DNA from 4 places in the Nonomuraea sp. bgisy101 genome. Region 3 is predicted to be linked to each of the others. Evidence: riboswitches for the same ligand, from Rfam matches in the RefSeq annotation. Region 3 holds a riboswitch; each other region holds the start of a gene.

Evidence for each region. A riboswitch is a leader RNA that binds a small molecule or an ion and turns the genes downstream of it on or off. The one in region 3 is predicted to bind cobalamin.
Region 1: it holds a riboswitch for cobalamin, as region 3 does, so the genes downstream of both, cobN (cobaltochelatase subunit CobN) here and AC3EO4_RS39515 (ribonucleoside-diphosphate reductase subunit alpha) in region 3, are expected to answer to the same signal.
Region 2: it holds a riboswitch for cobalamin, as region 3 does, so the genes downstream of both, AC3EO4_RS04425 (CbtB domain-containing protein) here and AC3EO4_RS39515 (ribonucleoside-diphosphate reductase subunit alpha) in region 3, are expected to answer to the same signal.
Region 4: it holds a riboswitch for cobalamin, as region 3 does, so the genes downstream of both, AC3EO4_RS44635 ((2Fe-2S)-binding protein) here and AC3EO4_RS39515 (ribonucleoside-diphosphate reductase subunit alpha) in region 3, are expected to answer to the same signal.

The regions. Positions count from the first base shown of each region.
Region 1 covers NZ_JBYITD010000002.1:185,405-193,054, forward strand. Annotated here, with positions in the region: gene AC3EO4_RS04450 (cobyrinic acid a,c-diamide synthase CobB) at 1-713, shown strand, start outside; gene cobN (cobaltochelatase subunit CobN) at 668-4,330, opposite strand; cobalamin riboswitch at 4,369-4,559, opposite strand; gene cobG (precorrin-3B synthase) at 4,567-5,916, shown strand; gene AC3EO4_RS04465 (precorrin-8X methylmutase) at 5,913-6,533, shown strand; gene AC3EO4_RS04470 (precorrin-2 C(20)-methyltransferase) at 6,539-7,650, shown strand, end outside.
Region 2 covers NZ_JBYITD010000002.1:176,115-183,764, forward strand. Annotated here, with positions in the region: gene AC3EO4_RS04420 (glycoside hydrolase family 38 N-terminal domain-containing protein) at 1-3,941, opposite strand, end outside; cobalamin riboswitch at 4,130-4,259, shown strand; gene AC3EO4_RS04425 (CbtB domain-containing protein) at 4,291-4,482, shown strand; gene AC3EO4_RS04430 (CbtA family protein) at 4,492-5,241, shown strand; gene AC3EO4_RS04435 (histidine phosphatase family protein) at 5,247-5,873, shown strand; gene AC3EO4_RS04440 (VWA domain-containing protein) at 5,870-7,650, shown strand, end outside.
Region 3 covers NZ_JBYITD010000027.1:128,659-136,308, reverse strand. Annotated here, with positions in the region: gene AC3EO4_RS39520 (ribonucleotide-diphosphate reductase subunit beta) at 1-850, opposite strand, end outside; gene AC3EO4_RS39515 (ribonucleoside-diphosphate reductase subunit alpha) at 898-3,075, opposite strand; cobalamin riboswitch at 3,162-3,359, opposite strand; gene AC3EO4_RS39510 (Bug family tripartite tricarboxylate transporter substrate binding protein) at 3,364-4,269, opposite strand; gene AC3EO4_RS39505 (ArsR/SmtB family transcription factor) at 4,333-4,908, opposite strand; gene AC3EO4_RS39500 (alpha/beta hydrolase family protein) at 4,988-6,433, shown strand; gene glmS (glutamine--fructose-6-phosphate transaminase (isomerizing)) at 6,451-7,650, opposite strand, start outside.
Region 4 covers NZ_JBYITD010000035.1:87,568-95,217, forward strand. Annotated here, with positions in the region: gene AC3EO4_RS44625 (BtrH N-terminal domain-containing protein) at 1-1,276, shown strand, start outside; gene AC3EO4_RS44630 (hypothetical protein) at 1,317-2,228, opposite strand; cobalamin riboswitch at 2,326-2,511, shown strand; gene AC3EO4_RS44635 ((2Fe-2S)-binding protein) at 2,553-3,314, shown strand; gene cobF (precorrin-6A synthase (deacetylating)) at 3,339-4,097, opposite strand; gene AC3EO4_RS44645 (hypothetical protein) at 4,246-4,647, shown strand; gene AC3EO4_RS44650 (alpha/beta fold hydrolase) at 4,665-6,344, opposite strand; gene AC3EO4_RS44655 (TetR/AcrR family transcriptional regulator) at 6,434-6,991, opposite strand.

The sequences.
Region 1 (7,650 bases), on a different contig from region 3:
CCCTCCATCGGCCAGGGACCGGTCCGAGCCCGGCGGGCACGACGGTACCCGGCACCGGGCCGAGCCCGGCGGGCACAGCGCGGCCGGGACCGGGGGTCGCAGCGGGAGCGGCCAAGGGAACGGGGCCGGTGGTGGCCGTGGCGGGGGGAGCGGCGTTCACGTTCGGGTACGCCGAGCACGCCGAGCTGCTCAGGGCGGCGGGCGCGGAGGCGGTGACGTTCGACCCGCTGCGCGACGAGGCGCTGCCCGAGGGCACGGCCGCCGTCGTGATCGGCGGTGGCTTCCCCGAGATGTACGCGGCCGACCTCGCCGCCAACGAGCCGCTCAAGCGGGAGATCGCCGCCTTCGGCGGCCCGATCGCGGCGGAGTGCGCGGGCCTGCTGTACCTGTGCGAGAGCCTCGACGACCACCCCATGTGCGGAAAAATCGCGGCGAAGGCGGAAATGACGCCCAGGCTGACCCTCGGCTACCGCGACGCCACGGCCACCCGCGACTCCCTGCTCACCCGCGCGGGCGAGCGCTATCGCGGCCACGAGTTCCACAGGACGGCCGTGACCGTCGCAGGCGAGCCCCTCTTCCGGTGGGAGGGCGGCGGAGACGGCCACGGAGACCCGCTGGTGACCGCCTCCTACCTGCACCTCCACTGGGCGGGCAGCCCGCTGCTCGCTCAGCGGCTGGTGTCGTCCTCCAGATCGCCCTCCGCCTTGAGATAGGCCTCCTGGAGCTCGCGCAGCACGTCAGGGTCTGGGTGCTCCCACATCCCCCGCTCGGCCGCCTCCAGCAGCCGTTCGGCGATGCCGTGCAGCGCCCACGGGTTCGACTTCTCCATGAACTCCCTGTTCACGGGGTCGAGCACGTACGTCTGCGTGAGCTTGTCGTACATCCAGTCCGCGATCACCCCCGTCGTGGCGTCGAAGCCGAACAGGTAGTCCACGGTCGCGGCCAGCTCGAACGCGCCCTTGTAGCCGTGCCGCCGCATCGCGGCCAGCCAGTTCGGGTTCACCACGCGCGCCCTGAAGATCCGCGACGTCTCCTCCGATAGCGTGCGCGTGCGCACGGCGTCGGGGCGGGTGCTGTCGCCGACGTAGGCGGCGGGCGCGCGCCCCGTCAGCGCCCGTACGGTCGCCACCATCCCGCCGTGGTACTGGAAGTAGTCGTCGGAGTCGGCGATGTCGTGCTCGCGTGTGTCGATGTTCTTCGCCGCGACCGCGATCCGCCGGTAGGCGCTCTCCATGTCCTGCCGTGCGGGCACGCCGTCCAGGTCACGGCCGTAGGCGAAGCCGCCCCACACGGCGTACACCTCGGCCAGATCGGCGTCGTCCCGCCAGTTGCGGCTGTCGATCAGCGGGAGCAGGCCCGCGCCGTACGCGCCGGGCCTGGAGCCGAAGACACGCATCGTCGCCCTGCGCTCGTCGCCGTGCGTCCCGAGGTCGGCGGCGACGTGGGCGCGGACGTAGTTGTCCTCGTCGGCCTCGTCCAGCGCGGCGATCATGCGGACGGCGTCGTCCAGCATGGCCACGACGTGCGGGAAGGCGTCGCGGAAGAAGCCGCTGATGCGGACCGTGACGTCGATGCGGGGCCTGGCGAGCTCCTCGAGCGGGATCGGCTCCAGGCGGGTGACCCTCCTGGACGCGTCGTCCCACACGGGCCTGGCGCCCAGCAGCGCCAGGACCTCGGCGACGTCGTCGCCCGCCGTACGCATGGCGCTGGTGCCCCACACCGACAGGCCGACCGAACGCGGCCACTCGCCGGTGTCGGCGCGGTAGCGGGCCAGGAGCGAGTCCGCCATCGCCAGACCCGTCTCCCATGCGAGCCTGCTGGGCACGGCACGCGGGTCGACGGAGTAGAAGTTCCTGCCGGTGGGCAGCACGTTGATCAGGCCGCGCAGCGGCGAGCCGCTGGGCCCCGCGGGGACGTAGCCGCCGTCGAGGGCATGCAGGAGATGGTCGAGCTCGTCGCCCGTCCTTGCCAGCCTGGGGACGACCTCGCCGGCGGCGAACTCCAGGATCCGCGCCACCAGCTCACGCCGCTCCCGGGCGGAGCCGGGAGCGAGGACGGATGCCGCCACCTCCCCGGCCTGGGCGGAGCCGGGAGCGAGGACGGATGCCGCTACCTCCCCTGCCGCCGTCACGTCCCACCCGCGGGCCTCCATGCCCTCCACGAGCGCCCTGGCGGCCGACTCGGCCGCGTCCACGTCGGCCAGGCCGGCCGAGCCGTCCTCCGCGAGGCCCAGCGCCTCGCGCAGACCAGGCAGCGTCTCGGTGCCCGCCCACATCTGCCGGGCCCGCAGCATCGCCAGTACCAGGTCGACGCGCACCGCGCCCTCGGGCGCGGCTCCCAGCACGTGCAGCCCGTCACGGATCTGCGCGTCCTTCACCTCGCACAGCCAGCCGTCCACGTGCAGCAGGAAGTCGTCGAACTCCGTGTCGTGCGGCCGGTCGGCCAGCCCCAGGTCGTGGTCGAGCCGCGCCGCCTGGATCAGCGTCCAGATCTGCGCCCTGATCGCGGGCAGCTTCGCCGGGTCCATCGCCGCGATGGAGGCGTGCTCGTCCAGGAGCTGCTCCAGCCGCGCGATGTCGCCGTAGGTCTCGGCGCGCGCCATCGGCGGCACCATGTGGTCCACCAGGACGGCGTGCGCCCGCCGCTTCGCCTGGGTCCCCTCACCGGGGTCGTTCACCAGGAACGGGTACACCAGCGGCAGATCGCCCAGCGCCGCGTCGGGCCCGCACGCGGCCGACATGCCCGCCGACTTGCCCGGCAGCCACTCCAGGTTCCCGTGCTTGCCGACGTGCACCATCGCGTGCGCGCCGAACTCCGCCGACAGCCACCGGTAGGCGGCCAGGTAGTGGTGGCTGGGCGGCAGGTCAGGGTCGTGGTAGATCGCGATCGGGTTCTCGCCGAAGCCCCGCGGCGGCTGCACCATCACCACGACGTTGCCCGCCTGGAGGGCGGCGAGCACGATGTCGCCCTCGTGCACGAAGAGCTCGCCGGGCGGCGGACCCCAGTGCCGTTCCATCGCCGCGCGCAGTTCCTCGGGAAGCGTCTCGTACCAGGCGGTGTAGGAGGCGGCGGGGATGCGCACGGGGTTGGCCGCGAGCTGCTCCTCCGTCAGCCACTCCTGGTCCTGGCCGCCGGCGGCGATGAGCGCGTGGATGAGCGCGTCGCCGTCCAGCTCCGCGACGCCCGGCAGGCCCTCGCCCAGGTCGTAGCCTTCGGCGGCCAGCCTGGCCAGCAGTTTCACCGTGCTCGCCGGCGTGTCGAGGCCGACCGCGTTGCCGACGCGCGCGTGCTTGGTCGGGTAGGCCGACAGCATCACCACGAGTCGCTTCTCGGCGTTCGGGACGTGCCTGAGCCGCGCGTGCCGTACGGCGGTGCCCGCCACACGGGCGGCCCGTTCGGGGTCGGCCGCGTAGACGGTCAGCCCGTCCTCGTCCACCTCCTTGAACGAGAACGGCACCGTGATGATCCGCCCGTCGAACTCGGGGATCGCCACCTGCGAGGCCGCGTCGAGCGGCGACAGGCCGTCGTCGTTCTCCTCCCACGCCTGCCTGCTCGTGGTCAGGCAGAGTCCCTGCAGGATCGGCACGTCGAGCTCGGCCAGCGCGCCCACGTCCCACGCGGCGTCGTCGCCGCCCGCCCCCGCCGTCGCCGGCCGCGTGCCTCCCGCGGCGAGCACGGTCACCACGAGGGCGTCGGCGGTCCTCAGCGTGTCGAGCAACTCGGGCTCCGCCGTACGCAGCGAGGAGCAGAAGACCGGCAGCGCCCGGCCGCCCGCGTCCTCGATCGCGTCGCAGAGCGTCCGCACGAACCCGGTGTTGCCCGCCATGTGGTGCGCCCGGTAGTAGAGCACGCCCACGACGGGCCCCTCGGCGGGCTCCTCGGTGGGCCGCTCCCTGTCGAGAAGCCCCCAGGTCGGGGTCGGCTCGGGCGCGGCGAACCCGTGTCCCGTGAGCAGAACCGTGTCGGACAGGAAGGCGTGCAGCTCGGCCAGGTTCGACGGGCCGCCGTGGGCGAGGTAGGCGTGCGCCTCGGCGCAGACGCCGCCGCTGACCGTGGACAGCTCCATGAGCTCGGCGTCGGGCGCCTGCTCGCCGCCCAGCACGATCACGGGGCGCGGGCCCGCGAGCAGGTGGTCGAGCCCCTCCTCCCAGGCCCTGCGTCCGCCGAGCAGCCGCACCACCACCAGGTCCGCGCTCTCGACCAGCGCGGGCAGATCGTCGACCGTGAGCCTGGCGGGGTTTCCCAGCCGGTACGGCGCGCCGCTCGCCCTCGCGCTGAGCAGGTCGGTGTCGGAGGTCGACAGCAGCAGAACGGCCGTGCTCTCGGGCACAGGGAACTCCTCCCTCGGGGTCCTCGCCCCGGTCGCGGGTGTCACGAGTGCGGGAGTCTCCTGGCTCCCGGATCGACGCTCACCCCGGCCTTCCCATCCGTCTCCGGACAGTGGCCTTGCGGTGGGGTTCGCTCCCCGGTCACAGTGGCGGGACCGCGCCGGCTTCGCACCGGCTTCCTCCGTCGCCCTCGTCTGCGATCAGACTAGAGGGTTTGGAACGGGTTACCATCCTCCGCGTGGACATAACTGCGGACATTGGCGACTTTTCGGGACATGCGGGTCCCGACGCGTGCCCCGGGGCACTCCAGGTCCACACCGCCGCCGACGGCGCGCTGGCCAGGGTCCGCATCCCGGGCGGAGCGCTCTCGCCGGCCCAGCTGAGGGAGCTGGCCGCCTGCGCCGCCGAGCTCGGATCCGGCGTGATCGAGCTGACCTCCCGCGCGAACGTCCAGGTGCGCGGCCTGCGCGCGCCCGACCCCGCCGACCCGTCCAGCGTGCCGGCCTTCGCCGCCCGGATGGCCGCGGCGGGGCTGCTGCCCTCCGCCACGCACGAGCGGGTGCGCAACATCCTCGCCTCCCCCCTCGCGGGGCGCGTCCCCTCATCGCTCGCGGACGTCCGGCCGCTGGTGAGCGCACTGGATCGCGCGCTGTGCGGCACCCCCGAGCTGGCCGGGCTCTCGGGCCGCTTCCTCTTCGCGCTGGACGACGGCACCGGCGACGTGGTGTCCTGCGGCGCCGACGTGACCTTCCTCGCCACCTCGGCCTCCGGCGGCGTGCTCCTGCTCGGCGGCGTACGGCAGGGCCCGCCCGTGGACCTTGCCGGCGTGGTCCCGCTGATGCTCGCCGCCGCCTCCGCCTTCATGGAGCTGGGCGACGGCGGCGCGTGGCGTGTCAGGGACGTCCAGGACGGCCCCGCCCTGCTCGCGGCCCGCCTGTTCGGCGCCGCCCAGGAAGAGCCCGGCCAGAGCGACCAGGCAGGTGACTCCGGCCCCGCGGGTGACTCCGATCCGACCGGCCCGGCCGATCCGGCCGATCTGGCCCGCCCGGCCGATCTGGCCCGCCCGGCCGATCCGGCCCGCCCGGCCGATCCGGCGGGCCCGGCGGGCCGGGAGCGTGCAGGGGTGCGGGATGCGGGGACCTTCCGGCAGCTCGACGGCGACGTCGCCCTCGAAGTGGTGATCCCGCTCGGCCGCCTGACCGCCCACCAGGCCGCGGTCCTCGCCGACGCCGCCCCCGAGGCGCGCGTCACCCCATGGCGTACCGTCGTCCTGCCCGGCCTGGCCCCCGACGCCGTCCAGCAGGTCGCGGACCGGCTCACCGGGGCGGGCCTGGTCACCGTCCCCGGCACGCCGTGGGCCGGGCTCAGCGCCTGCACGGGCCGCCCTGGCTGCGCGAAATCCTTGGCCGACGTCCAGCTCGACGCCAGAGTCTGGGCCGAGCGGCCGGACCACGAACCTGCAGCCCGTCCCGTCCACTGGGCCGGGTGCGAGCGGCGCTGCGGCCGTCCCGCCGGAGAGGTGGTCGACGTCGTCGCCACCCCGGCCGGCTACCGGGTCGCGGGCCGTACCGAAGAAGAGGGGACATGACCGACTACATCCGCGACGGCGCGGAGATCTACCGGCGCTCGTTCGCCACCATCCGCGCGGAGAGCGACCTCGCGGGGCTGCCGGCGGACGTCGCCCAGGTGGCCGTCCGCATGATCCACGCCTGTGGCATGACCGACCTGGTCACCGACCTGGCCTACTCGCCGGGCGTGGTCGCCGTGGCGAGGGCGGCCCTGCGCGCGGGCGCGCCGATCCTGTGCGACGCCATGATGGTCGCCTCGGGCGTCACGAGGACCCGCCTGCCGAAGGACAACGAGGTGATCTGCACGCTCGGCGACCCGGGCGTGCCGGAGCTGGCCGAGCGGATGGGCACCACGCGCAGCGCGGCGGCGCTGGAGCTGTGGCGCGAGCGGCTCGACGGCGCCGTCGTCGCGGTGGGGAACGCGCCCACCGCCCTCTTCAGGCTGCTGGAGCTGGTCGAGGAGGGCGCGGGGCGTCCTGCGGCGGTGCTCGGCATCCCCGTGGGCTTCATCGGGGCGGCGGAGTCGAAGCAGGCGCTGGCGAGCAGCGGTCTGGAGTACCTGGTGGTGCACGGCCGCAGAGGCGGCAGTGCGATGGCGGCGGCCGCGGTCAACGCGATCGCGAACGAGCGGGAGTGAACGGCGTGGCGGGACGGTTGTTCGGGGTGGGACTGGGTCCCGGGGATCCCGAGCTGGTGACGGTCAAGGCGGCCAGGCTGATCGGCGAGGCGGGCGTCATCGCCTACCACAGCGCCAGGCACGGCAGGAGCATCGCACGTTCGATCGCGCTGCCGTACATGCGGGAGGGGCAGGTCGAGGAGCTGCTCAAGTACCCGCTGACCACGGAGACCACCGACCACCCCGGCGGCTACCAGGGAGCGCTCGACGACTTCTACGCCGAATGCGCGCGGCGTCTCGCTGCCCACCTGGACGAGGGCAGGGACGTGGTGGTGCTGTGCGAGGGCGACCCGCTCTTCTACGGCTCCTACATGCACATGCACAAGCGGCTCGCCCACCGCTACGAGACCGAGGTCGTGCCCGGTGTCACCTCGGTGGCGGGCGCGGCGGCCGTGCTGGGGCGCCCGCTGGTGGAGCACGAGGAGACGCTGACCGTGCTGCCGGGCACGCTCCCTGCCGACGTCATCACCGAGAAGCTGCGCAACGCCGACTCGGTGGCGGTGCTCAAGCTCGGCAGGACCTTCGAGAAGGTCCGCGACGCGCTGGCCGAGGCGGGCCGCCTCGACGAGGCGTGGTACGTCGAGCGGGCGACCACGGCGAACCAGCGGATCGAGCCGCTGAAGGACGTGGACCCGGCGAGCGTGCCGTACTTCTCGCTGGCGATGCTGCCCAGCGGCGGCGGGCGTGACGACGAGCGTCTGGAACCCGGGGTCGCGGTCGTGGGGCTCGGGCCCGCGGGCTCGCAGTGGCTCACCCCCGAGGCGCGGCACGTGCTGGCCGAGGCGACCGACCTGGTCGGCTACGGCCCCTACGTCGACAGGGTGCCGCAGCGGTCGGGCCAGATCAGGCACCGCACCGACAACAGGGTGGAGGCCGAGCGCGCCGCGCACGCGCTGGAACTGGCCCGGCAGGGCCGCAGGGTGGCGGTCGTCTCCTCCGGCGATCCAGGCGTGTTCGCGATGGCCAGCGCGGTGCTGGAGGCGGCGGAGGACTTCCCCGACGTCCCCGTGCGGATCGTGCCCGGTCTGACGGCCGCGCACGCCGTGGCGAGCAAGGCGGGCGCGCCGCTCGGGCACGA
Region 2 (7,650 bases), on a different contig from region 3:
CACGGGGAGGCGAGCTGGGCCTCGCCGCGGATGGGCCCCGCGGTGGTGTTGGCCAGGCGTATGGTCAGGGCGGCCCGGTCACCGGGACGCAGGCGGAGCTCCTCGGTGACGGCGGTGACCGACAGCCCTGTCGGCCTGCCTTCGTCCGCCCTGGTCCCCTGCGCGGCCTCCCCGTCCCCTGGCACGGACTCGATGGGCGCGGGCAGCTCGGGGGCGTCGCCGAGCGCGACGGTGACGGCGTCCTCGATCACCTGACCGCCCACCTGGGTGCGGACGGTCACGAAGTGCAGACCCTGGCCCTCGCCGGGAGTGACGGTGAACGGGAAGCGGGCGTGGCCGCCCGGTTCGAGGCGGAAGACGCGCCGGGACGGCTCGGCGGTCCAGCCGTCGGGCAGCTCCAGCGTCACCACGCCCTCGTGGGGCGCGTCCACGAGGTGGGAGGAGACGACGACGTCCATCTCGAACGGGCCCGCGGAGGTGACGAGGGCGGGGGAGGCGGCCAGGCTCACGGGGAGGTAGCCGAGCGGGGCGGGCCCCTTGTTGTGCAGCCAGTAGCGGCTGTAGACCGGCTGGGCGATCTCGGCGGTCGCGCCGAGGACCGCGCTCGACCGGTCGAGGGGCGCGGGGGCCACGAAGGTGGCGACCTCGGCGCCCGCCAGGGAGAGCGTGTCCTGTGTGCCGGGGCCTTCGAGCAGGTCGGAGCGGACCAGGCCGTCCAGGTCGAGGACGGGCGAGTGCAGTGAGGCTGTCGCGCCCAGGCCCGTCGACTCGGTCAGCCTGATCGTCACCCCGTCCTGTTCCGCCGAGACGCCGTGTGCGAGCGGGTTACCCGTGGCCTTGACCGTGCTGAACAGCACCTCACGCGGCGGGTCCACCCGCAGCAGCGAGTGCAGCGGCGGCAGGTCGCCGCCCTGGGCGGGGAGCACGCGGGGCAGCAGCGGCGTGCTGAACCCCTGTCCCGCCGCGGGCAGGCCGAGCGCGCGCCAGTCGCCGTCGCCCGCCGCCAGCGCGTAGGAGAACTCGTGCGTCCAGTGCTGTAGCTGGAACCCCGATCCGTCAGGTGTCGTACGGCGGGGCGGATCCAGCCACACGCCCGAGGGCCAGCCGGTGCACGAGCGCATCAGCGACAGGTGCAGCGCCCCCGAAGGGTCGACGGCGAAGCCCGGCAGGCCGTACGTGAGGAGGGCGACCGTCCTGTCCTCCAGCTCCTCGCCTCCGACGGGGCACAGGGCGTGGATGACCGCCCCGTCCAGCAGCGGGTCGGCCGGGTCGGTCACGATCAGCGCGGGCAGGGCGCGCACGTCCCGCAGGTCGGCGCTCGGCTGCCACACCTCGGCCAGCGGCTTCTCGGCGGGCACCCACACCCGGCTCGCGCCCGACTCGAGCGCGTCGAGGAAGGCGGGGTCGCTGCGCGACAGCAGCTCGGCGGCCAGCGGGTTGGTGCCGGGGCCGCCGAGGATGATGCGCACGTCGGGCAGGTTGGAGTCGACGTCGAGCCAGCCGTACCTGGAGCCGGACGCCGAGGAGGTCGTGGCGGTCACGCCCACCCTGGCCAGTGCCACCACCAGATCGCGGGCGGCGGCCGCCTCCTCGTGGGAGCGGACGACGATCTCCGCCACGCCGATCGCGCGGGCCCCGGCCCCGCCCAGGTCGACGCGGGCGGTGGACGACAGGCCGAACCAGGTGTTGGCGGGGTTGTCCAGCGTCCACGGGTGCTCGGCGCTGTCGACGTCCGGCAGGGCGAATCCGCGTCCGACGACCGCGCCCGCGACGTCGGAGACGGGCAGCGCGCCCCGCACCTGGGCGGGGAAGCGAACCCTGAGCAGCCGGTCGGCGCCGGCGTGGTCGAGGACGCGGGTGGCGAACTCGACCCGCTCGTCCCTGAGCGTGACGACCTGCTCGTAGGACAGGTCGCCGATCTCGCCGGTGACGATCAGGCGGGAGCCGAGCGGGCTGGTCTCGGCTCTCACGGTGGCGGTGGTGGTGCCGGTGCCGGTGATCGCGCCCGTGGGGATGAGGTGCCAGGGGCCCTCGCCCATGTCGGGGTGCTGCGGGTACTCGTCGTAGAGTCGCAGCTCGTTGCCGAGGCCGGTCAGCAGCTCGTGGCCGTCCCTGATGAGGGAGGTCAGGCCACCGCCCCGCGCGGGGTCGGCGGTGACGCGCCAGCGCCCGCTCTCGACGGTGTGGCCCTCGATCGGCCGCCACTCGTCGGCGTCGCCTTCGATCACCTGGTAGGCCCGCCAGCCGAGCGCGGGCACGTCCTCGGCGAGGAAGACGTGCGTGCCGTCCTCGACGACCGAGGGGGCGTCCACCCGCAGCCCCGGCTCCAGCCGTACCCTGACCAGGCCGTCGCGGGCGAAGGAGAGCGTGTTGGTGACGACGACAGAGCGGCCGTCCACGGCCACGCGCCCCAGCAGCGCGTCGAGGGCGCGGTCGCGGGCGTCGGCGGCCAGGTCGTACGCCTCGCGCCAGCCGGTGAGCAGGTCGACGTAGACCTGGTCGGACTCGGAACCGGTGATCGCGTCGTGGTGCGCGCCGTAGGCGAGCTGCCGCCACACCTTGTCCAGCGCCGCGTGCGGGTAGCGGCCGAGACCTAGCAGCGACGCGAACGCGGCGAGCCGCTCGGCGTCGAGCGCGGCCACCTCGGCGGCGCGCTGGGCCTGCTTGGTGTCGATGTACGAGACGTCCTTGCCGGTGTAGATGGGGTTCATGTCGCGTGTCTGCGGGCTGAACGTGCTCGTCGCGGCCTTCACCGCCTCGAAGAAGTCGTGCGGCACCGCGCAGACGAACTTCGGCCACACGTAGCGGGCGGCCCACTCCCTGTGGATCTCGGTCACCCACTTGTTCGGCGGGGTGTAGTCGGTGCCGACGGGCAGCAGCACGTTCTTGGTGGCCGCGACGGGCTTGAGGCTCGCGAACAGCTCGTGGACCGCCGTCATCGCCTCCTCCAGCGTCGCCGAGGAGTCCATCCACCAGCCCGCCGAGTAGTGCGCGGGCATGTAGTGCGTCACGACCCCCAGCCCCGACGGCGAGATCCACTCGAACTCGCTCGGGAACTGCATCAGCGTGGCGTCGTTCTTGGCCTGCCTGAAGTTCTTGCTGATCGGGCCCCACTGGTGGAAGGGCCCGCGTGCCCACGCGCTGCCCGTCAGGCCCGCGGCGGCCAGGTAGCCGGGGAACTGCGGGTCGTGGCCGAACGCGTCGAGCTGCCACGCCGTCCGGGGCTCGCCGCCGAGGATGTCGCGCTGGTAGCCGATGCCGTACACGATGTTGCGGATCGTGGTCTCGGCGCCGGTCAGGTTGGTGTTGGGCTCGTTGTAGGTGCCGCCCATCAGCTCGACCCTGCCCTCGGCCATGAGGCGGCGCAGGTCGGCCCTGCGCTCGGGGTGGATGTCGAAGAACGGCTTCAGATAGTCGATCTCGGCGAGCACGAACTTGTAGTCGGGGTCCCGCGCGGCCAGCGCCAGGTGCGCCTCCACCAGCGCGAACGCGTTGCGCTCCCACAGCGGCCTGGTCGTCGCGTCACCCGACAGCAGCTCCCACGGGCTGGTGTAGGCCGCCTGCGTGTTCCACCAGACGGGGTCGTAGTGGAAGTGCGACACCATGTGCATCGTCCAGCCGGGCTCCTCGACGGTCACCTCGGCGGCGATCTCGCTGCCCGCCGCGCTCACGTGGCAGTGGAGCGTGCTTCCCACCGGGGCGCTCACCTCGAGCGGAACCTCCACCACGACGGTTCCCTCGCCCGCGGGCACGATCGCGTGGCCCGCGATCCCCTCACCGCGCACCTCCAGGCCGGTGTCGTGCTCGCCCTGCTCGGCGGTGACCCTGAGGACCTGGTACGGCTGCGCGTCCGTTCCCACGAAAAGGTCGGTCGACTCGGCGGACAACAGGCGAACGGGCACGGGGTCTCCCTCGGCGTCCTTGGGGGCTGTCGCCGTCACCCTAGGTCCTATCAAGATCAATGGCAACGTTGTCATAGCCGTGACCACTTGCTCACGAACCCCCCGGAACCCGGCGAACCGTCCGCCTCGCGGGCCAGGAGATCCTGGAACGGCGTTCAGGCTCGGGAGGCTCCGCGCCCGGGAAGCATGGGCTCCAAGAACAGGGCGATGTTGACGAGAACCACAGAAAGGGATACGTTCCGGTAGATTTCGCGGCGACTCAGGGGAAATCCGGTGAGATGCCGGTGCGGACGCGCCACTGTATCCGGGAATACAACCCTCGGGAGCCAGGTCACCTGACCGCCGCGACCTCGACCAGCGGGACGCGTCATCCCTGAGGAGGCTTCACATGAGTGGTCTGTCCACGTCCGTAACCGCTATTCCGCTCCACCGTCTCACGCGCTGGCTGCTGGCCGTGCCCGTCCTGATGCTGCTCGCGTACCTCGTCCTGATGGACAACGGCGCGATCTCGCAGACCGGCACGTTCCTGCACGAGCTCATGCACGACGGGCGTCATCTGCTCGGCGTGCCCTGCCACTGAGGCACGGCCGTGGTGAGAACCCTGGTGGTCAGGGGCCTGCTCGTGGGCCTGCTGGCCGGACTCGTCGCGGGCGCGTTCGCCTTCTTCGTGGGTGAGCCGCGCGTCGACGCCGCCATCGCCCTCGAAGAGGCGGCCGCGTCCGCCGCTCCCTCGGAGCCGCACGGGCACGACGACGGCGCGGCGGCCTCCCACGATCACGGCGAAGAGGCCGTGGTCAGCAGACCGGTGCAGAAGGCCGGGCTCTTCCTCGCAACCGGCCTGTACGGCGTGGCGGTGGGCGGCGTCTTCGCCCTCGTCTTCGCCGGGCTGCGCGGCAGGGTGGGGCCCAGGTCGGAGCCCGGGCTGGCCGTCGCCGCCGCGGCGGCCGCCTTCGGCGCCATCATCCTTGTCCCCTTCCTGAAATATCCGGCCAACCCCCCCGCTGTGGGCGACCCTGAAACGATCAACTCGAGGACGGTCCTCTACGTCGTCATGGTCCTCGTCGGCCTCGCCTCCATCGCGATCGCCGTCGCCGCCGCCCGCAGGGTCACCGTGCCCGGGGTGTGGGCGAAGGGCCTGGTGGCAGGGGCCACCTTCCTGGTGCCTGTGATCGCCGCGTGGGCGCTCCTCCCGCGCGTCGACGAGGTGCCGACCGGCTTCCCCGCCGCCCTGCTGTGGGACTTCAGAGTCGCCTCCCTCGGCACCCAGCTGGTGTTCTGGGCGGCGTTCGGGCTGTTGTTCGCCGCGGCGGGCGAACGCGTGAAGGCACGGGTCAGCTGACCAGAGTGCTGTTCGTCCGGCATGCCTTGACGGTCGGCATGCGTGGCGCGCGCTTCCCCACGGGGGAGGAACGTGCCGACCCGTCAAGCCTTGACGCCGCCCACCTCCTGGCAGGGACGCTCCCCGAGGGACCCGGGGGAACGGCGTTCGTCGCCCCGGGCCGGGCCGCGCAGGAGACCGCCGCGGCGCTCGGGTTCGAGCCCGTGGTCGTGCCCGAGCTGGCCGAACCGGACTACGGGAGGTGGCGCGGCCTGCCGTACGAGGACGTCGCCCAGGCGGACCCTGAGTCCTTCGCGCGCTGGCTCGCCGACCCCGGCGCGGCGCCCCACGGCGCCGAGTCCCACAGCCACGCGGCGGCCCGGGTCGTCCGCTGGCTGGAAGGACTCCGCGACGCCGCAGTCCCTGACGACCACCCGCGCGAGCAGGTTCCCGCCCCCGGCGCGGGCCTGGGCGCCCTGCGCGCGATGGTCGTGTGCGATGTCGGCGCCGTACGGGCGGCGGTGGGGCACGCCCTCGGAGTCGGGCCTCTCGTCGCCGCGCGTTTCGATCTCGCCCCTCTTTCTCTCACGCAGTTGTCCGCCACCCCGGAGGGCTGGCGGATCGGGTACGTCAACCGGAAGGCCGCACCGTGACCGCCACCTATCCCTTCAGCGCCGTCGTCGGCCTGGACGATCTCAAGCTGGCGCTGGTGCTCAACGCCGTCTCCCCCCGCGTGGGCGGCGTGCTCGTCAGAGGCGAGAAGGGCACGGCGAAGTCCACGATCGTCAGAGCGCTGGCCGCGCAGCTGCCGCCGGTGGAGGTGCTGGCGGCGTGCAGGTTCGCGTGTGATCCTTCCGCGCCGGACCCCGAGTGTCCCGACGGGCCGCACGAGCCGGGCGAGCAGGCGGTGACCAGGGCGGCGACGCTGGTGGAGCTGCCGGTGGGAGCGTCGGAGGACCGGCTGGTGGGCTCGCTGGACCTGGAACGGGCGCTCACGGAGGGGGTCAAGGCGTTCGAGCCGGGCCTGCTGGCCGCCGCCCACAGGGGCGTGCTCTACGTGGACGAGGTCAACCTCCTGCACGACCACCTGGTGGACCTGCTGCTCGACGCCGCCGCGCTCGGCACCTGCTACGTCGAACGGGAGGCCGTCTCCGTCCGGCACGCGGCCAGATTCCTGCTGGTCGGCACCATGAACCCGGAGGAGGGCGAGCTGCGGCCCCAGCTCCTGGACCGGTTCGGGCTGACGGTGGAGGTGCGGGCGTCGCGAGAGCCGTCGGAACGGGCCGAGGTGGTACGGCGGCGCATGGCTCACGACGCCGACCCGCGAGCGTTCGCGGCGCGGTGGACGGCGCAGGAGGCGGAGCTGGCGGCGGGGATCGCGGCGGCCAGGGACCGTCTCCGGGCGGTGGAGTTGCCTGACGCCCGCCTGCGGCAGATCGCGGAGGTGTGCGCGGCGTTCGAGGTGGACGGCCTGCGCGCCGACCTGGTCACGGCGAACGCCGCCGTCGCGCATGCCGCCTGGCGGGGTTCGAGGGTGGTGACGACCGAGGACGTGCGGGTGGCGGCCAGGCTGTCGCTGCCGCACCGGCGGCGGCGCGACCCGTTCGACGCGCCCGGACTGGACGAGCGGCTCCTGGAGGAGCTGCTGGCCAGGACCTCCGAGGACGAGCACCCCGACGACGACTCCGACCCCGACACCCCGCCCCCGACGGGGGACGACCCCACGGGCGGTCCCGACGGCGACGGCGGTCAGGGCGACGGGCAGGACGAGGGTCAGGGCGAGGGCGGGCAGGGCCACGGGCGGGCCGACGGCGGGCGGCGCGGGGACGCGACATCCGGCGGCGACACCCAGGCGGCGGACGGAGCCCCCGCGGGCGAGCCCCGCGGCGACTCGCGCCCACGGGAGGCGTCAGGGCCGCACGAGAGCCCCGCAGGAGCCGAAGACCAGGAAGGCCGGATCCAGGTGGCCGGGGTGGCGGCGCCGTACCGGGTGCCGTGGCTGAAGGTGGAGGGCCTCGGCGACGGCGCGTCCGGCAGGCGGTCGCGCGCCCGCACCCCGCACGGCCGCACCACAGGCTCCCGTGCCCCCCATGGCCCGCTACGCTCGCTCCATCTCACCGCCACGCTCGTCGCCGCCGCGCCGTACCAGAAGGAACGCGGACGCTCCGCCCCCGGCCTGCTCATCCGCCAGGAGGACCTGCGCGAGACGGTCAAGGAGGGCAGGGAGGGCAACCTGGTGCTCTTCGTCGTCGACGCCAGCGGATCCATGGCCGCGCGCAGGCGGATGACCGCCGTCAAGACCGCGGTCCTGAGCCTGCTGCTCGACGCCTACCAGCGGCGCGACAAGGTCGGCATGGTCACGTTCAGGGGCAGCGCCGCCGAGGTGGCGCTGCCGCCGACCTCGTCGGTCGAGGCGGGCGCGGCGAGGCT
Region 3 (7,650 bases):
CGAGCCGGCGCAGCCGCTGGTCGGCGACGTACTCAAGGTACTCACGCATCTGCCCGACGGTCATGCCCGACATGCCGTCACCGCACAGGTCGCTCGCGAAGGCCAGCTCGGCCGCGACGGCCTCCTCCAGCATCCTGGTGACCTGCTCGCCGAGCTTGTCGTCGAACAGGTCGGGCTCCTCGGCGCGGACGGTGTCGACGACGCTGAAGGCGAACTCCATGTGCATCGACTCGTCGCGGAAGACCCAGTTGGTGCCGGTGGCCAGGCCGCCGAGCAGGCCGCGGGAGCGGAACCAGTAGACGTAGGCGAAGGCGCCGTAGAAGAACAGGCCCTCGATGCAGGCGGCGAAGCAGATGAGGTTGAGCAGGAAGGTCCTGCGGTCCTGCCTGGTCTCCAGCCGCTGCAGGTCGGACAGGGAGTCGATCCACCGGAAGCAGAACTCGGCCTTGTCGCGGATGGAGGGGATGTTGTCGACGGCGGCGAACGCCTTCACGCGCTCGTCGGGGTCGGGCAGGTAGGTGTCGAGCAGCGTCAGGTAGAACTGCACGTGCACCGCCTCCTCGAACAGCTGCCTGGACAGGTACAGGCGGGCTTCGGGGGCGTTGACGTGCTGGTAGAGGTTGAGGACGAGGTTGTTGGCGACGATGGAGTCGCCGGTGGCGAAGAAGGCGACCAGCCGGTTGATGAGGTGGCGCTCCTGGGGCGACATCTTGGCGAGATCGGCCAGGTCGCTGTGCAGGTCCACCTCCTCGACCGTCCAGGTGTTGCGGATCGCGGCCCGGTAGCGCTCGTAGAAGTCGGGATAGCGCATCGGGCGCAGCGTCAGGTCCATACCGGGGTCGAGCAGCATGTGTTTCTCCTTGCGAACGGAACGTCTGTCGTGCGGGGCGGCGGGTCCTACTGGCAGGCCTCGCACACCTCGGGGTTCTCCAGCGAGCACGCGACCGCCTCGCTCACCGTGAACGCCTGCTCGGGCGCCGCCTGCACGGTCGTCTGCGCGATCCTGGTGGCGGGGCGCGAGCGCAGGTAGTAGGTGGTCTTCAGCCCCTGCTTCCACGCGTAGGCGTACATCGACGACAGCTTGCCGATCGTCGGCGTCGCCATGAAGAGGTTCAGTGACTGCGACTGGTCGATGTAGGGCGTCCGCGCCGCCGCCAGGTCGATGAGCGCTTTCTGCGGCAGCTCCCACGCCGTCCTGTACAGGGTCTTGAGCTCGGCCGGGATCCCCTGGATGTCCTGGATCGAGCCGTCCGCGCGCTTCACCGCGTCGCGCATCTCCTGCGTCCACAGCCCAAGACGCTGCAGGTCCGCGACCAGGTACCGGTTGACCTGCAGGAACTCGCCGGACAGGGTCTCGCGCTTGAAGACGTTCGACACCTGCGGCTCGATGCACTCGTAGCAGCCCGCGATCGAGGCGATCGTCGCCGTCGGCGCGATGGCGATCATGAGGGAGTTCCGCAGCCCGGTTCTGTCGATCTTGGCGCGCAGGGCGGTCCACTCGGGCGAGTCGCCGGCGCCGTAGTGGTCCGGGTGCAGGACGCCCTGCGCCGCCCTGGTGTCGCCGTAGGAGGGGTGACGCCCGCGCTCGACGGCGAGGTCGGCGGAGGTGTCGTAGGCGGCCAGCGCGATCTCCTCGGCGATGCGCGTGGACAGCGCGAGCGCCTCGGCCGAGTCGAACGGCAGGCGCAGCGAGAAGAACACGTCGGCCAGGCCCATCACGCCGAGCCCGATCGGCCTCCATCGCAGGTTGGCGGTCTCGGCCTCGGGCGTCGGGTAGAAGCCCAGGTCGATCGTCTTGTCCAGGAAGCGCACCGCGGTCCTGACGGTGGCGCGCAGCCGTACCCAGTCCATGGTGCCGCCCGCCAGGTGGGCGGCCAGGTTGATCGAGCCCAGGTTGCAGACGGCGGTCTCGCCGTCGCTGGTCACCTCGAGGATCTCGGTGCAGAGGTTGGACAGGTGGATGACGTTCTCCGGGCGCGCGGTCTGGTTGGAGGCGCGGTTGGCGGCGTCCTTGAAGGTCATCCAGCCGTTGCCGGTCTGCGCGAGCGTGCGCATCATCCGGCCGTAGAGCGTGCGCGCGGGGATCTGACGGGTGTGCAGGCCCGCCGCCTCCGCGGCCCGGTAGGCCTCGTCGAACGCCTCGCCGTACAGGTCGGTCAGGTGCGGCACCTGCTTGGGGTCGAACAGCGACCACGGCTGGTCGGCCTCGACGCGGCGCATGAACTCGTCGGGCACCCAGTTGGCGAGGTTGAGGTTGTGGGCACGGCGGGCCTCCTCGCCGGTGTTGTCACGCAGTTCGAGGAACTCCTCGATGTCGGCGTGCCAGGTCTCCAGGTAGACGCAGGCCGCGCCCTTGCGGCGGCCGCCCTGGTTGACGGCGGCCACGCTGGAGTCGAGCGTGCGCAGCCACGGGACGATGCCGTTGGAGTGGCCGTTCGTGCCGCGGATCAGCGAGCCGCGCGAGCGGACCCTGGTCCACGCGATGCCGATGCCGCCGGCGTACTTCGACAGCCTGGCGACCTGGCCGTAACGCTCGTAGATCCCTTCCAGCTCGTCGCGCGGCGAGTCGAGCAGGAAGCACGACGAGAGCTGGGGACGGCGGGAGCCGGAGTTGAACAGCGTGGGCGAGCTGGGCAGGTACGACAGCGTGGACATCAGCGCGTACAGCTCGGCGGCCTCGGCGACCGAGGCGGAAAGACCGCAGGCGACGCGCAGCAGGAAGTGCTGCGGGCGTTCGAGCACGCCGCGCGTCTCGGGGTGGCGCAGCAGGTAGCGGTCGTAGACGGTGCGCAGGCCGAAGTACTCGAACCTGTCGTCGGCGCTCTCGTCCACCAGCGCGTCGAGGGCGGCGGCGTTGGCCGCCACGAAGGCGGCCAGCCCGTCCTGGAGCAGACCCGCGGCGTGGGTGGCCACGATCGACTCGGAGAAGGTCCTCACGCCGTGCGCGGCGGCCTCGTCCGCGATCTGCTCGGCCAGCAGCCTGGCGGCGACCCTGGAGTTCTCCGGGTCGGCGATCACCCTGGCGGCGGCCTCCTCGATGGCCAGCCGGCGATCCACCTCTACGATCTGCGTCACGCTCTCTCCTCGCGAGCTCACCCCGTGAAGGCAGGCGAGAGCACGCGGGCACGCCGCGAGACCCCGCGGCCCTCCCTCGAGGCCTTGGACAGGTCACACCGCTGGCAGGTCTTCGGACTCGCGGGCGTACGTCAGCTTCCTACTGGCCGTCGCTTCCCAGGCCATGGGCCCAGTGCTTCGTGACGGCGGTCGTTCCCGCTCACCGCTGCGGGGCAGTGCCGGCATCTCACCGGCTTCCCTTTTGCTTCGCCCTGCTCGGGCGAACCAGCGACGACCAGGATCCTACATCTAGTGGCCGCGGACGCAACTACCCCAACAAGTTGTGTCGATCAGCCCCAGGTCCTTGAGCACTTCGCGGGTCCTGCCGGCCTCGGACCCGAGCCACGCGGCGAAGTCGTCGCCGCTGAGCGGGATCGGCTTCCACCCTCTGGCGCGGCAGGCGTCCAGCCACCGCGCGGACCGGGCGACCTCGTCGAGCACCTCGACCGCCCGGGCGCGATCGCGTTCGCTCATCTGCTTGGGCCCGAGCACCGCGCACCAGTCGGCGAAGTCGACCCTGACACCGGACTCCAGCAGGGTCGGCGCCTCGACGTCCTCGACCCGCTCGGCCGAGGAGACGGCCAGCGCCCTGAGACGCCCCTTGCCGAGGCGCTTGCGCCACTCGCCGAGCGGGCCCGCGGCGACGCCCACCCTGCCCGCCAGCAGCGCCTCGGCCGCATCGTCCGTGGTGGGGTAGCCCGCGTAGTCGAGCACCCTGGCGTCCGCGCCGAGACCGCGCGCGACCAGTCCGAACAGCAGGTGATCGGACTCTCCCTGCGGCCTGCCGCCCAGCACGGTGCCGCCGGGGTCGGCGACCAGCCGCCGCGCGAAGTCGTCGAACTCGCGAAAGACGGAGGCGTTGGAGACGACCAGGACCTCGACGTCGCCGACCAGCCTGGCCAGCGGGGTGCCCGTCTCCTTCACCCCGGCCATCTCGGCGGCCGCGATCGCGGGCAGGCCGGTCACCGTCAGCAGGGGCCCTCCCTCGGCCACGCCGTCGCGTTTGAACTGCCCCGCGAGCACCCGCGCGACGGGGACCCAGGCCTCCCCTCCCGGCACGACGGAGAAGCTCGGGGTCGGGCGCGTGGCCGTACCGCAGCCGGCCAGGCCCGCCATAGCGGCCAGCGCTCTCGCGACGAACTCCCGACGGCGCATGCGCAGGCCCCTCCCGTCGCCCCACCCCTCCGCTACTCCATGTTATTGGTCGGAGGCGGAGAGTCACACATCGGGGGCGGGCAGGTCCGCGGGCAGGGCGAGCAGGCGGATGTGCAGGGGCCGGGCCTGCTCAGGAGCGTCGGCGGCACGATGGCTGTACTTCTTCAGCAGCAGCATGTACTCCTCGAAGAAGTCCTCCAGCTCGCCCAGCGTCATCCGGCCGAGAGCGCGCGAGACCTTCACCCACGCGGGATCGGCCTGGTAGGCGGCGGGCAGGAGCTCCAGCAGGATCCCCTTGTCCTCCTCGAGCCCGATCCGGTGGAACTCGGCCAGCACCGGGCGGTCCTCGGGCGCGAGCTGCGCCGGATGGGGCAGCCTGATGTCTCCCGTCTCCGTCTTCCGCCACCACCGCTCACGCCCGGCCGACCGCTCGGGGATCTCCTCGATGAACCCGTACTTCTCCAGCTGGCGCAGGTGATAGCTGGTCGTGCCGGTCTTGGCGTCGAGCAGCGAGCCGAGCGTCGTGGACGTGGCGGGACCGTGCAGGCCCAGGTGACGGAGCATGGCGCGGCGCATCGGGTGGGCCAGGGCCTTCAGCTTGCCCGGGTCGTCCAGGACCCACGGCTCGTCATCCTTCATGACGAGCACCCTAGTCCTCCAGAAGGATTTCTGCAGACATGTCTTTGCCGATAACTCTCTGCAGAGTAGGTTCGGCAACATGAAGAGATTAGTGATCTCAGCGATGGCGCTGCTGGTGGCGCTGGCCGCACCGGCGGCGGCGCACGCCAGGCCGACGACCGGCGTACCGGCGACGGGGGCGCCGCCTGCCGTACCGGTGCCGGCCGATCTGACCACGACGGAAGTGAGCTTCGCGGGCGGCGGCGGGCTCACCCTGCGCGGCACGGTCCTGTCCCCCAGAGGCGGGCAGGGCGCGCGCCCCGGGATCGTGCTCGTGCACGGAGCCGGCGCGGGCACGCCCAGGACCAAGCTCATGACCGAGGCCGTGGAGTTCGCCAGACGCGGCATGGCGGTGCTGGTCTACGACAAGCGCACCGAGGGCTACTCGCTGTTCGAGCGCTCCTATTCACAGCTGGCCGACGACGCGCTCGGCGCGGTGGCGGCGCTGCGCCGCCAGGCGGGCGTGAACCCGGCCCACGTCGGGCTCTGGGGGCTGAGCGAGGGCGGATGGGTGGTGCCGCTGGCCGCCTCACGCTCCACCGACGTGGCGTTCGTGGTGCTGGTCGGCGCCAACTCCCTGCAGCCGCTGCGCCAGCAGGCGTGGGCGGTCTCGGCGGGCCTGCGCAAGGCCGGCGTCGCGGGCTCGCTGCCCGACCGTTCGGTGCCCACGCTGTACCGGGCGATCTCCGACGGCGGGCTGTTCCCCGAGCCATGGCACGACCCGCTGCCCGTGCTGCGGAAGGTCCGTCAGCCGGTCCTGGCGATCTGGGGCACGCACGACCTGCTGACCCCGCCGGTCGAGAGCCCTCCGCTGATGGCGAGAACCCTGGCCGAGGGCGGCAACGAGCACGTGACGCTCCGCCTGTTCACCGGCGCGGACCACGCCGCCCACCGCACTCCCGACGGCGGCGTCACCAGGGCGCCCGAGCTGACGCCCGGCTACCCCGAGCTGGTCGGATCGTGGGTGTCCGACGTCGCCTCCGGGCGCGCGCCCCGTTCGAGCCCGCCGGAGGCGGGCACGAAGGCGCAGCAGGCGTCGGCGACCATCCCTGTGCCGCCGCCCGCCTGGTGGGAGTCGGCTCCCGTGCAGGCCGCCGCGCTCCTGCTGTTCCTGGTCGCCTTCCTCGGCTACCCGCTGGCCGCCGGCGTCCGCAGGGTCAGGGGTACGGCGGTGGCCGCGGGCCCCGCGCCCAGAGTGCTGGCGGGCGCGGGGCTGGCCGTGGTGGCCGGCGGCTTCGGCTACCTGATGTACCTGGTCATGACGGGTGGCAAGCTGGCCGAACCCGGACCCGTCCTGGCGGGCAGGCCCGTGCTCTGGCTGCTGCTGCAGGCACTGGTGGTCACGGTCGCCGTCGCCACCGTGCTGACCGCCCGCGCCTGGCGCGCGGCCGGGCGGGGCTCCGAGCGGGTACGGCTCGGCCTGCTCGTCACGGCCGGCGCGGTCATGATCCCGTGGGCCCTCTACTGGGGCCTGCTGCTGCCCTGAGGGCCCTCTCCTTGGGCCTATTCGACGGTGACGCTCTTGGCCAGGTTGCGCGGCTTGTCGACATCCCGCTCCAGCGCGACGGCCGCGTGGTAGGCCAGCAGCTGCAGCGGGATCGTCAGCAGGATCGGGTCGAGCTCGATCTCGTTCTTGGGGATCACGATCACGTCGTCGGCCAGCTTGGCGTCGGGCTCGCGGTGGCCGACCATGAGGACCTGGCCGCCACGCGCCCTGATCTCGCCCAGCGTGGTGAGGTTCTTGTCGAGCAGCTCGTCGTCGGGCACGATCGCCACCGTCGGCAGCTCGGGGCCGATCAGCGCGAGCGGCCCGTGCTTGAGCTCGCTAGCCGGATAGGCCTCGGCGTGGATGTAGGAGATCTCCTTGAGCTTCTGCGCGCCCTCGCGGGCCACCGGGTAGCCCCGCACCCGGCCGACGAACATCATGCTCGGATGCACCGCGTACTTCTTGGCCAGCTCGGCGATGCGGTCGCCCTGCTCGAGGATCTTCTCGATCTGCGTCGGCAGCTCGCGCAGCCCCTCGACGATGCGGCGGCCGTCGGCCGGCGACAGGTCGTGCACCCGCCCGAAGTGCAGGGCGAGCAGGGCGAAGGCGATCGCGGTCGAGGTGAACGCCTTGGTGGAGGCCACCGACACCTCGGGGCCCGCGTGCAGGTAGATGCCGCCGTCGACCTCCCTGGCGATCGCACTGCCCACCGCGTTGACGATGCCGATGACCCGCCCGCCCTTGCGCTTGAGCTCCTGCACGGCCGCCAGCGTGTCGTAGGTCTCGCCCGACTGGCTGATCGCGACGTAGAGGGTGTCGGGGTCGACGACCGGATTGCGGTAGCGGAACTCGCTGGCGGGCTCGGCGTCGGCGGGGATGCGGGCCAGCTCCTCGATCAGCTGCGCGCCGATCTGGCCGGAGTAGTACGCGCTGCCGCACCCGATGATCTTCACCCGGCGGAAGGACCGGGTCTCGCGGGCGTCCATGTTGAGACCGCCCAGGTGGGCGATGTGGAAGCGCTCGTCGAGGCGGCCGCGCAGGGTCCTGGCGATCGACTCGGGCTGCTCGGAGATCTCCTTGAGCAGGTAGTGCTCGTAGCCGCCGGTGTCGTAGTGGCCCGCGTCCCAGTCGACGGTCAGCGGCTCCTTGGCGGTCTCGCGCCCTCCGCTGGCGAAGGTGTGGAAGCCGTCGGCGGTCAGCACCGCCAGCTCGCCGTC
Region 4 (7,650 bases), on a different contig from region 3:
CAGCAAGAAGCAGCTCAAGGCTCGCATCCGTGAGCGGATGGCCAAGACCGGCGAGAGTTACACCACGGCCCGCACGCACCTGCTCGGCAAGGCCGAGACGCACGCCGACGGCGGCTGGCGGTTCGTCGGCGGGCACCACCCCTCCAGCGCGGCGATCACCGCGATCCTCGCCAACCAGGGCGTCGCCATCAGCGAGCCGCTGGTGTTCCTCGCGGGTGGCGGCATCGGCGCCGGTTACATCCTGTGGGAGTTCCAGCACGACCAGACCCGGCACGTGACCCTGGGCTTTCGCAATCAGTGGCAGTACTACAACCGCTGGATGGACAAGACGCTCACCCGTCTCGGCGTGCCGTACGAGGAGCACACCACCGGCGGCGCCCGCGGGGCCAGTGACAGGCTCGCCGAGGAACTGGACGCCGGGCGGCCGTGCGTGATCCTTCCCGACCGCTATCACATCGGGTACTGGCGGCTGCCCGCCGCGCTGGACGGGCACGGCGGGCATCCCGTGGTCGCCTACCGGCGGGACGAGAACGGGGTGTACATCGACGACAGGGGCCAGGCGACGCTGCTCGTGCCGCGGGACCGCGTCGACGCCGCGCGTGCCAGGGTCGGTTCGTACAAGAACGTGACGCACGTCCTCGGCGACACCGTCTTGGACGAGGCGGCGCTGGCGAGCGCCGCACGAGAAGGGCTGCGAGACTGCGCCGGCCACCTGTCCGCGGCCTCCGACTCGTTCTCGCTGCCCGCGTGGCGCAAGTGGGCGCGGTTGCTGACCGACACCAGGAACGCCAAGGCGTGGCCGAAGGTCTTCGCCGACGGTCGCGGCCTGGCGGGGGCGCTGCTGTCGGTGTGGGAAGGCGTCGAGCCGGTCGGCATGGACGGCGGGAACCTGCGCGACCTGTTCGCCGGCTCGCTGGACGAGGCCGCGGATCTGGTGGGCGAGCCGCGCCTTTCCGGGCTGGCGGGACGGTTCAGGGAGATCCACGCGATGTGGCACGACCTCGCGGAGGCCGCGCTTCCCGCGTCGGTGCCCGAGTTCGCCAGGGCGCGCGAGCTGACCGCGGCGATCAGGGAGAGCGTCCTGGCCGAGGGAAGCGCCGGTGGCGCCCAGGCGGCAGCGGCGGGCGAGGAGCTGTGGAGGCTCAGGGCGCAGGCCGATCGGTCCGCCCCCGCCGGTGATCTGGCCGGTCTCTTCGCCGAACTCGGCACGCGGGTGGGCGCGATCTACCAGGCGGAGTCGGCGGCCATCGCGGAGCTGGCGGCACTCGTGCGCTGACCGGGGCCTCTTCGTCCGCTGAGCCTGTCCGCGGGTGACGTCAGTACCTGACGCGAGTGGCGATGATCTGCATGGCGAACTCCTGCTCCTCCTGCGAGGGCTGCCTCGTCCAGGTCGTGCCCGGGGCCTGCTCGGCCAGCATCCGGCTCAGGGCGGCGCCGAGCACGTCCGAGGGCTTGGCGCCCTGCATCTGCGTCCGGGTGGCGGCGTAGCGGTCGAGCACCCTGGCGTAGTCGACGAGCAGCGTGTTCGTGTAGCGGCTCTTCTCGCCGTCGGCCCGGTTGAGCGCCTCGACGTACTCGGGCTCGGGCTCCTCGAGGACCGCCTTCACGACGTCGAGGCGATCGCGGATCGGCTCGCTCGTGGAAAGGTCGCTCGCCTGGTCGTACATGGCCTGGACGGACTCCGGCGTGTCGCCCGCGAGCACCACGACCATGCCGTAGCCGCTGTCCTCCTCGCCGTACCCGCCTTCGACGCCGTCCACGCCGGGCGCCGACAGGGCGTCGCTCATGGCGTCGCGGAAGCCGTACTTGTCCATGCCGTCGATCTCGCAGGGCAGCCAGTTCTCCCGCAGGTGGAGCACCCCGACGCTCTCGCGGGCGGCGGCCTGGCCGAACAGGTGGCGTACGGCGCCCGCAGGATCGCTCATCGCGGCGGGTCCCATCGCCTTGAAGCGGTCGGCCATGAGGTGCATGGAGATCAGCATCGGCGGGTGATAAAGGCTCAGCACCCCGTGCTCGCCGTGGATGAAGAACGAGCCCACCTCGTTGTCGTAGGCCCCGAGCCCCGCCATGAACGCGATCTCTTCCTCCTCGCTGAGCCGCAGTTCCCACCCCCAAAGGCGGTTGACCTCGAACTGGTCGAAGCTCTCCCCTCTGAGCGGGTCGCGGAAGCGCCACCACAGCGCGACTCCGACGACCACCGCGGCTACCACCCCGAGCGCGATCCACATGGTTCGAGCGCCTTCCTGTTCGGATGCACAGGCGCAGGACCATAACACGATCTTCACTGAGCTATGGGACGGTTTGTCAGAGTCCCGGTCGAGCCGGTGATCGCAGGTGTGCGAGCATGGTCGGCGTAGGCGACGGCGGATCGAGGAAGCCGGTGAGAGTCCGGCGCGGTCCCGCCACTGTGATCGGTGAGCGGATCCCAGCAGGCCACTGCCCGAGTCGGGTGGGAAGGCGGGGACGAGCGTCGAGCCGGGAGCCAGGAGACTCGCGCGGTCGCCTCCTCAGCGGATCGGGGCGGATCTCCCCGGGAGAGGGAGGTGGTCGGCGTGCCGTACCGGCTGCCTGTGCTGCCGGCGGTGATCGCCGGAGCGGTCGCCGACGTGTCCACGATCGGCGGCTTCTTCGAGATGGGAGTCGGGCCGATCGGGCCGGGGTGGCGGCCGCTCGCCGATCTGCCCGTGAGACACCGGATCGACGACGCCGCCGTACGCCTGGGAACCGGCGAGACCAGGGTGGCGGCCTCCCTGCTGTTCCAGGGACTGGCCGCCCGCCTGTGGTCGCCCGTTGTCGGCGTGGCGGTGGCGCACGGCCTGCTCGTCGACGTCGATCCGTCCCAGGTGCACTGGTACCCGACCCCCTCCGGTCCGCTGCCGCTGCGAGCTCAGCGCCTGACCGGACGGCGGGTCGTGGGCACCTCCCTCGCCGAGCCCCTGTACCGCGCCGTGGTGCCCGGGCTGCTGGAGCCGCTCGCCCAGGCCGTCCAGGAGATCGTGAAGATCGCGCCGGGGCTGCTGTGGGGCAACGCGGCCTCCGCCCTCGCAGGCGCCGTCCAGACCCTCACCCGCGGGCGCCCCGAGCTCGCGGGACGCGCCATCGCGCTCGGTCGCGAGTTGCTCGCGCTCGGCGTGCTGCGCGGGAGCGGGGAGCTGGTCGAGCCCGCTCCCGACCGGCCGTTCTTCGTCCGGCGCAGCTGCTGCCTCTACTACCGGGTGCCCGGCGGCGGCATGTGCGGGGACTGCGTCCTGCTCGATCAGATCACGCGCCGCGAGCAGTGGGCGCTGACCATGCGCAGGGGCGGAGGATCCTGATGAGCCACGCCGCCCCGCCGATCGTCACGACGGGAGGACGCGCCGCAGCAGATAGGTGTCCATGATCCAGCCCTTGCGCTCGCGGGCCTGCGCCCGCAGCTCCCGGATGCGGTCGGCGACCTCGGGCACCGGCCCCGACACGAGGATCTCGTCCGGCGTGCCGAGGTAGGCACCCCAGTAGATGTGGTACTCCGCACCCAGGTCGGCGAAGGCGCAGCGCGCGTCGAGCATGACGACGACGTCGTCGGCCGCGACGGGGCCCTCCTGGGCCAGGCGGCGGCCCGTCGTGATGTGCACGGGCCTGGCCACCCTCGTCAGGCTGGTGCGATGCCGGGCCGTCAGCGCGGACACACTGGTGATGCCCGCGACGACCTCGTACTCGAACGCGACCCCTCCCCGCTCGACGACCTCCTCGATCCCGGCCAGCGTGCTGTCGTAGAGCCCAGGGTCGCCCCAGACGAGGATCGCGCCGGTCTCGTCGTCGCCGAGCTCGTCCCGGATGAACGCCTCGTACAGGTCGGCCCGACGCGAGCGCCACTCCTCGACGGCGGCGGCGTAGGCGAGAGTGGTCCTGTCCCGCTCGGGGTCCCGGGCCTCCACCAGCCGGTACGGCTCGCGGGCGTGCTCCTTGATCATGTCCTGGCGGAGCCCGACCAGGTCGTGCTTGGCCTCGCCCTTGTCGAGGATGAAGAAGGCGTCGGTCCTGCCGATGGCCTTGACGGCCTGGAGGGTGAGATGGTCGGGGTCGCCGGCGCCGATGCCGATGATGAGGATTCGCTTCACCCGGGAAAGTCTGCCGCCTCGGCGAATGGCCGGGCTCGCCGGGCCTGACCGAGGACGGCTCGTAGCGCAAAGTCACCGTTCAGCGCCATTGAGTGACGAGATTGTGGTGGGATGGGCTCCGTGCGACCCCCGACGAGAGGCCACCCGCATGCCCCCGATCCGACGCGCAGTCGCGCCGCTCATCGCCGTCCTGCTCCTGAGCGGCTGTGGAGCCGCCACCGGCGCGGCGCGACCCGCCGGTGAGCCGGCCGCGGCGACGCCCACGCCGGCGCCGTTCCTGACCCCGACGCCCGGGACGGGAAGGCCGCTCGGCAAGCGGCCGGCCAGGGACGGGAGCACCGTCTCGCCCAGGCCGGCCAAGAAGGCCCGCATCCCGTCGCCGCGCCCGAAGGCCACGAGGACCGCGCGACCGGCGCACCCCGCGCTCCGGATCGGTGTTCGTCCCGGCTCCTTCTGCTCGCCGCAGGGAGCGTTCGGCAGGAGCGAGGCCGGGACCCTGATGCGCTGCACCGCCCGCGGAGGCGACCCTGCCAGATGGCGGAGGGGCTGAGCCCGCCGTTCGGAAGGTCAGGCGGGCGACGGCGCGAGCAGGCGGCGCGCGACCTCGGCCGGGTGGGTGAGCTGCGGATAGTGGCCCGCTCCCGCGATCTCCGTCACGGGACGGCCGACGGCGGACACCAGCGGATCGTCGGATCCCACGACGATCTCCACGGGGACCGTGACCCTGGCGAGCAGGCGGCGCGACTCCTCGCGTTCGGCGACGGCCGTACGAAGAGCGGCGATGACCCGGCCCGCCACGCCGGGCCTGCGCAGGTCGGCCGCGGCGCTCGCCACGGCGGGCCCCTCGGGCAGGCCCAGCGTCCCGGCCAACCGGGCGGCGGACATCCGGCGCAGCATCGGGACGGCCGCCGCCGACCGGGTGAGCCGCGGGCCCGGTGCCTGCGCGAACGCAGGGGAGACCAGCACGAGCCCGCTGATCCGTTCCGGATGCCGGACGGCGAAGCGGAGCGCGGGACCGCAAGCCAGCGAGTGCGCGACCAGCACCGGCCGGGTGCGGACGGGGCCCATCAGGTCGTCCAGCCATGTGACCGGCGTCTCGTTCGCGGGGATGGGGGAGGAACGGCCCAGGCCGGGCAGGTCGGGGGCCAGGACCTTCCCGGGAAGCCGCGCGGCGAGGGGAGCCCAGAGGTCGGCGTTCATGGGCAGCCCGTGCAGGAGGACGTGGGCCGGGTCGTGGCGTTCGCCGTTCACCCAGGTGCGGCTCCCCGCCACCGGGTGGAAGCCGTACGGTTGGAGCCACGGCTCCCAGGCGCCGAAACGGGCGGCCACCAGGTCGTCGGCCCACCGGCGCAGGGCGTCGGCGACCGGCGGCATCTCCAGCCCCGCGGAGGCGGCGAAGGCGTGGGCGGAGTCCGTCGGGTAGCGGTCGGCCGACAGGAAGGACAGTGTCTCGGGGTCGGCGCCGGTCAGCGCGCGTGGCAGCCGCCGCACCAGACCCACGGGGACGGTACGGCGCGGCGCCCTGACGCCCGTGTGCTCGGCGATCGTGCTGATCAGCTCGGGCAGGAGGGGGGTGGCGTCGTCGAGCACCCAGTACTGGCCCGCCTCCGCCGTCGGCAGCCTCGCCAGGAAACGGGCGAAATAGTCGATCGTGACGACCGGCAGGAAGACGTCGGGCCCGCCGGGAAGCGCGGGCAGCCGTCCCTTCCACAGGTCCTCGACGAACGTGGCCAGGCCGATGTACTGCCCGGGGCCGATCACGGTGCTGGGGTTGGCGATGGACAGCGGGAGACCCAGCTCGCCGGCCCTGGCGCGGACGGCGAGGTCGCCCTCGAGCTTCGACGCCTCGTAGGCGCCCAGCCTGCGGTAGTCGGGGCGCCCGTCGGACGCGCTCACCCGGTAGCCGCTGACGTGCACGAGCCGCCGCAGGCCGGGCAGCGTGGCGGCCCATTCGAGCACGTTGAGCGCCCCTGTGACGTTGGTCGCCCGCGCCTCGTCCACGCCGAGTCCGAACCCGAAGCGGGCGGCGGCGTTGTAGACGTCGCGCGCGTCGGGCAGCCCGGCGAGGGGGCGGGTGATGTCGGCGTGGACGACGGTCAGGCGGCCGGTGTCGATCCCTCGCCTGGTCAGCCACGGGGTGAGGGTGTCGTCGCGGACGGCCGCCGCGACGTGCTGGTTGTCGTTGAGCAGTTCGGCGACGAGTGAGCGGCCGATGAAGCCGGTCGCCCCGAAGACGATGGCGTCCATAGAACTCCCTAATAGATCGGTCTACATATTTTCTGGCCCTGAAAGAGGCCCGCCTCCTTCTCGAGGCGGGCCTGTGCGCGACAGCCCGTTCAGCGCAGCAGCACGGCGATCCGGCGTCGGACGCGGCGCAGCGGCTCCCTGTCGCGATGCGCCCTAGCCAGCAACAGGGCTCCCTCGACCAGGGCCAGGATCGTGACCGCGAGGTCGTCGGCGTCAGGGCGGTCGCCGAGCAGTTCGCGCAGCGCCGCCTCCCAGCCGGTGTAGACCTCCGAGCACACCTCCTGCAGAGGGTCGCTGGTGGCGGCCATCTCCAGTGCCACCGTGGCCACCGGACACCCCTTGCGCCAGCCCGACTCCTCCAGCCGCTCGCCCAGCCAGTCCAGGACCCCCGCGACGAACTCCTCGGCGGATGAGCCGGCGCCGGCCAGCTCTGCCATGGCAGAGCCGATCTCCTGCCCCGCCCGGCGTACCGACTCGCCGACCAGTTGCTCCTTGCCGCCGGGGAAGTGGAAGTAAAGAGAGCCCCTGGGGGCCCCGCTGGCCGCGATCACCTGGTTGAGCCCGGCGCCGAAGTACCCGCCGCCCTCGATCAGCTCCTGGGTCGCGTCCAGCAGCCGTGTCCGCGTCTCGGCGCCCTTCTGTCCCATGAGCACAAAATAGACCGGTCTTCATATTCTGCGCAACCCGCCCACCTCGCCGGGTCCCGGGACGGTCGTCGCCGGGCCTGTCTGGTTGATCCGCACTGGGGGCCAAAAGGGGTGAAAAGGAATTACTGCCGCTATCGATATGGCGGTACGTCCAAGGTCTTTCACACATGTGATCTTTTTGCTTGGCGATAGTGTGATCGACAGACTCCCAGGGGTATCCCGGTGCGTGCCGTCGCTGTCGCAGCGCGGTCGAAACGAGGGTTGTGAGAACCCCCAAGTCACTGGGAAGTCAGATGCCCTTTAGTGGTATGAGGCGGGCCGAAGGCCCGCGTTTTGGCGGTCGGGCATTGGCGTGGGCCGCCACGGCGACGATCGTTCTCACCATGTCGATCCAGGTGGGAAATGCGCATGGCGACACAGTGCGATTCGATCGGGCAGGCATGACGTCCGGCCCCGGAGAATACGCCGGGCGATCGGCCCTGTCGCTCAGGGAGCCGTGCACGGCCGGGCGGTGCGCCCCCTGCGACTGTGGCCGCGGCAGGTGCACATGCCCGCCAGGGCCGAAGGGCCCGCGAGGTCCTGCCGGTCCGAGAGGTCCGAAGGGAGCCACGGGTTCGACCGGTCCGACAGGCCCCAGCGGCGGACCGGTGGGCGCCACC